One region of the Brevibacillus sp. YAE8 genome, then DNA from elsewhere that is predicted to be linked to it. Evidence: a T-box and tRNA genes for the amino acid it is inferred to sense, from the RefSeq annotation. Region 1 holds a T-box; the other holds one or more tRNA genes.
The links. A T-box is a leader RNA that pairs with one kind of tRNA and senses whether it is charged. The one in region 1 lies ahead of leuS (leucine--tRNA ligase), so its partner is inferred to be a tRNA-Leu.

Region 1 (2,386 bases):
GAGTTTTACAATCTGGAGCGACTGTGGAAGGATGCAGAAGAAGTGTCCTTCGCTGCGCAAGGGTAAAAACGGATGGCGTACGCACACATGGCCGCAGTTTACGACAGGCTGATGGCGGACACCCCCTACGATCAATGGCTGGACTGGGTCGAGCGCACCTGGCAAAAGGGAGAGGCCCCAAAACGAGTCATTGATCTGGGCTGCGGGACGGGATCGATTGCGATTCCGCTGGCCAAGCGCGGCTATCGGGTCACGGGCGTCGATCTGTCCGCCGAGATGCTGGCGATTGCCTACGACAAAATGCGGCAGGAGCAAGTAGAGGTGGCGTGGGTCGAGCAGGATATGCGCGAGCTTTCCTTGCCGGAGGCGGACGCGGTCATTTCCTTGTGCGACTCTCTCAGCTACCTGACAGAAGAAGCGGACGTGCAGGAGACGTTTCGGCGCGTCTTCGCTCACCTTGCTCCCGGGGGAAGCTTTTTGTTCGATGTGCACAGCCCGTACAAAATGCTGCATATTTTCGGCGACGAGACATTCACCTACGTCGACGATGAGGTTTCGTACATTTGGCAATGTTTTTGCGATCCGCTGCGCCTGGAGGTAGAGCACCAGCTCACCTTTTTCGTCCGCCAGCCAAACGGCTTGTACGAGCGGCTGGAGGAGGAGCATTGGCAAAGAGCCTACCAGCCGGTCCAACTGATGCGCTGGCTGGCCGACGCGGGCTTCACGGACATCGTCATTACGGCAGACTATTCGGATTTGCCGCCGCAGGAAGCGAGCGAACGCTTATTTTTTGCCGCTCGCAAGCCGTAGGGTTTGACACGGTTGGTTTATATTGACTATAATGGCGTTATAACTACAAATTTCGACGCGTTTAAGAGGAATAGTAGGAATATGCCCCGCGGATACAGAGAGTTGACGGCAGGTGCAAGTCAACCCGGGACTATCTGAACTCGCCTCCCAGCACTTGCCCCGAAGGCCATGTGTACATGGTTGCGTAAGGGCAGGCGGCTCATCCCCGTTACGGATTTCAAGTGGGTGAATGCTTTTTCATTCGCCAATCTGGGTGGTACCGCGGGAATATAAACAAACCTCTCGTCCCTTTCGTAGAACGACTGGGGACGTGGGGTTTTCTTTATACTGGACCGGAATGTACAGATTCTTATCCGGTATAAGTGCAACGAAGGCTACGCCAATGGCTCGGTGTAGCCGAGTTTTCATTTTTTACCTATTTCAAGATGGGAGTGCTCTACCATGGTTTTCAGTCATCGTGATGTTGAAAAAAAGTGGCAACAATACTGGGAGCAAAACAAGACCTTTAAAACTTCTGAGGACCCGAACAAGAAAAAGTTTTACGCACTCGATATGTTCCCGTATCCATCTGGTGCCGGGCTGCACGTCGGACACCCGGAAGGCTATACGGCTACCGATATTTTGTCCCGCATGAAGCGGATGCAAGGCTACAACGTGCTCCATCCAATGGGCTGGGATGCGTTTGGCTTGCCAGCCGAGCAGTACGCGCTCGATACGGGGAATGACCCTGCGGAGTTCACAGAAAAAAACATCAACACGTTCCGCCGCCAAATCAAGTCGCTCGGCTTCTCCTACGACTGGGACAGAGAGATCAACACGACCGATCCGCACTACTACAAATGGACCCAGTGGATTTTTACGAAGCTGTATGAGCACGGCCTGGCCTACGTTGACGAAGTAGCCGTGAACTGGTGCCCGGCGCTGGGAACCGTTCTGGCCAACGAAGAAGTCATTGACGGCAAAAGCGAGCGCGGCGGCCATCCGGTCGAACGCCGCCCGATGAAACAATGGGTATTGAAAATTACCGCGTATGCGGAAAGACTGCTCGAAGACCTGGAAGAGCTGGACTGGCCGGAGAGCATCAAGGAAATGCAGCGCAACTGGATCGGCCGTTCCGAAGGGGCAGAGGTTACGTTTGCCATTGAGGGACACGACCAGACCTTTACTGTCTTCACGACCCGCCCGGATACGCTCTACGGCGCCACCTACACGGTACTCGCTCCCGAGCACAAGCTGGTGGAACAGATTACGACGCCAGAGCAGAGAGCAGCGGTAGAAGCTTACCTGGAGCAGACGAAGCACAAAAGCGATCTGGAGCGTACCGACCTGGCGAAAGAAAAGACAGGGGTATTCACAGGCGCCTATGCGATCAACCCGGTTAACGGCGAACGTCTGCCGATCTGGATTGCCGATTACGTGCTGATTAGCTACGGAACAGGCTCGATCATGGCGGTACCGGCGCACGATGAGCGCGACTACGAGTTCGCCAAGACGTTTGATCTGCCAATCAAAGCGGTCATCGCAGGCGGAGACATTTCCAAGGAAGCGTACACAGGCGACGGAGAACACATCAACT
Region 2 (2,386 bases), on a different contig from region 1:
CCGTGTTCATGTCGATTTTGTTTTGCAAGCAGCGCAAAAGCTCCTGGTCGCAGCTACAGGAAAAATAGCCGCGCTTTTGATAGCAGCGGTCGTGCTTTTTGCAGCAGCGGTCGATATCGTCAATCGGGGCGCCCGGCCCCGAACAGCCCGGGCCGCACCAGTTTCCGTACAAACAAGGAATCCGACCTGCCCGCCGTCTTCTTCTGCCCACCAGCCATCACTCCGCATCGTCAATGATTATTGGTAGCATATTGGAAAAGCGGGGAAGTTGCTTTAGGCAATTTCCACGAAAATTGACGCAAAAACTTGCGAGGCAGAGCGGAGAGAGGGTGGTGTCATGGCGGTCGCTGCCAGGACGAGAACGCCAGCGGGGAGCCGCTTCGTTTTCACAGATTTGCACGCAGAAAAACTTTTAAAATACTCCTTGAAATCGGCTGCTAGATATGATAGATTAGTTCTTGCCCGAGCGATATGCGAACAGGGCAAGCGGAAAATTTGGATGGATGTCCGAGCGGCCGAAGGAGCACGATTGGAAATCGTGTAGGCGGGGTCGACCCGTCTCGTGGGTTCAAATCCCACTCCATCCGCCATCATGGCCCGTTGGTGAAGCGGTTTAACACAGCAGCCTTTCACGCTGTCATACAGGGGTTCGAATCCCCTACGGGTCACCTAGTTCCCCCACAAAGCGAAGTGGATGCGTTGTAACAACGCCGAGTACTTTGCGGGGCCCCAACAACTGGTTGGAACCCGACTTTTGTCGGGGAAGAGTGGAGGCTTAGCTCAGCCGGGAGAGCATCTGCCTTACAAGCAGAGGGTCGGCGGTTCGATCCCGTCAGCCTCCACCATTTTCATATTTGCGGTCGTGGCGGAATTGGCAGACGCGCTAGATTCAGGTTCTAGTGGTGGCAACACCGTGGAGGTTCAAGTCCTCTCGACCGCACCATATCGTAAACGACAGGTTCCAGTCTGCTTTTGTGGCAGGCAGGGGCCTTTTTTTGTTAGGCGTTCGCGCTCTCTCTGCTGGCGCTGCCATATTCGGCGCGGCCGTTTCGGAATGGCCGAAGCGTACGGCAACACCAACGGCTTAGGCATGGACAAAGTGGCCCGCGAGACTTGTTGATTGTACAAGGCGTCTCGCGGGTTGTTCGTTTCTTCTCCTTGAAGCGGCTCCCCCTGCCGTGCCAGCACCTTGTCCCCAAAAACGTGGCCCCAACAGGTCGCTTGGGCAAGATATGGTATAACTAAACTAAAAAGAAAGAGAACGCAGGAAAGAGGTTGGCATGCATGGACTCGGTTCTTCACGTGTTAAAAGAGTGCAGTCTCCTGGCGTGGGAAAAAGGGAAGCCGTCCCTGGAAGTGGCGTTCTCGTCCCCGACGATGCTCGCCCCGCTGTCAGGGCGAATGCGCATGCAGGATGGCAAGCGGACGGTTTGGCTGGGCCCGGAACAAATCGTGCTTTTGCGTCCGGGCCACTCGGTGACGATCTGCGCCGACAAAAACGAGAGCCCGCCTGTTTGCCGCCTGTCCTTCGAGAGCTATCGGCTGGCGGAGCACGACGATGAACAGCTCGTCTACCGCAACGACCGCAGTTGTTTGCCTGCGAGCGGCTGGGTCAGGAATCGACTGCCGTATCGGGCAAATGTGCTGCTGAACGAGCTTTTGCACGCGTGCCAGCAAGCGTCCGCCCACGGCCAGACGGCAGAGCAAAAGCAGCACCAGCGCTTGTTCAAAGAGCTGATGGAGCTTGCCCTCCAGTACGAAATCACGCCTGAACTGGATTGGGAGCCGTCGATTCAGAAAGCGGTAACCTATATCGAGGAAAACTACCGAAGCCCGATTACCCGCTCCGAGCTGGCGCGGCTGGCCGGATTTCATACGAGCTATTTTTCGACCTTGTTTGCGAAAAAGCTGGGGTGGGGCTATTCCGAATATTTGAATCGCGTGCGGATCGACCGCGCCAAAGAGCATTTGCTGACGTCGGCCATGACGGTCAACGAAATTGCCGCGGAGGTCGGCTATGCAAACGGCGAGTATTTGAGCCGAAAATTCAAGCAACTGACCGGCATGTCCCCAGGCGAGTTCCGCAGTCGGCCGATTCCGAAGCGAATCGCCGCCTTTCAATTCGTGGGCGATTTGCTTGCGCTCGGTGTCACGCCTGTCGCCACTGACGATGAGCTTGTGCGCGGAGCGCTGCTGTTAAAAGAGGAACTGCAAAATGTTCCGACGGTCAACGGCGCATACGACGACGAGCAGCTCGCCAACCTGAAAGCGGATCTCGTCCTGGCTCCGACCTACTTTTATTACACGCCTGGCAGGATGAAGCGACTGCAAAACATCGCCCCGGTGCTGGCGCTGGAATGGGACAAGCTGGACCCGCTCGCGGAGC

Region 2: it has a tRNA-Leu gene. The T-box ahead of leuS (leucine--tRNA ligase) is inferred to sense a tRNA for this amino acid. The anticodon was not compared.

Annotation. Positions count from the first base shown of each region.
Region 1 is NZ_BAAIYG010000020.1:79,157-81,542, reverse strand. It holds gene rsfS (ribosome silencing factor) at 1-66, shown strand, start outside; gene AC27IT_RS19975 (class I SAM-dependent DNA methyltransferase) at 73-810, shown strand; T-box leader at 862-1,103, shown strand; gene leuS (leucine--tRNA ligase) at 1,252-2,386, shown strand, end outside.
Region 2 is NZ_BAAIYG010000005.1:276,412-278,797, reverse strand. It holds gene AC27IT_RS10980 (phospholipase A2 family protein) at 1-211, opposite strand, end outside; tRNA gene AC27IT_RS10975 (tRNA-Ser) at 498-590, shown strand; tRNA gene AC27IT_RS10970 (tRNA-Glu) at 595-668, shown strand; tRNA gene AC27IT_RS10965 (tRNA-Val) at 770-845, shown strand; tRNA gene AC27IT_RS10960 (tRNA-Leu) at 857-943, shown strand; gene AC27IT_RS10955 (helix-turn-helix domain-containing protein) at 1,285-2,386, shown strand, end outside.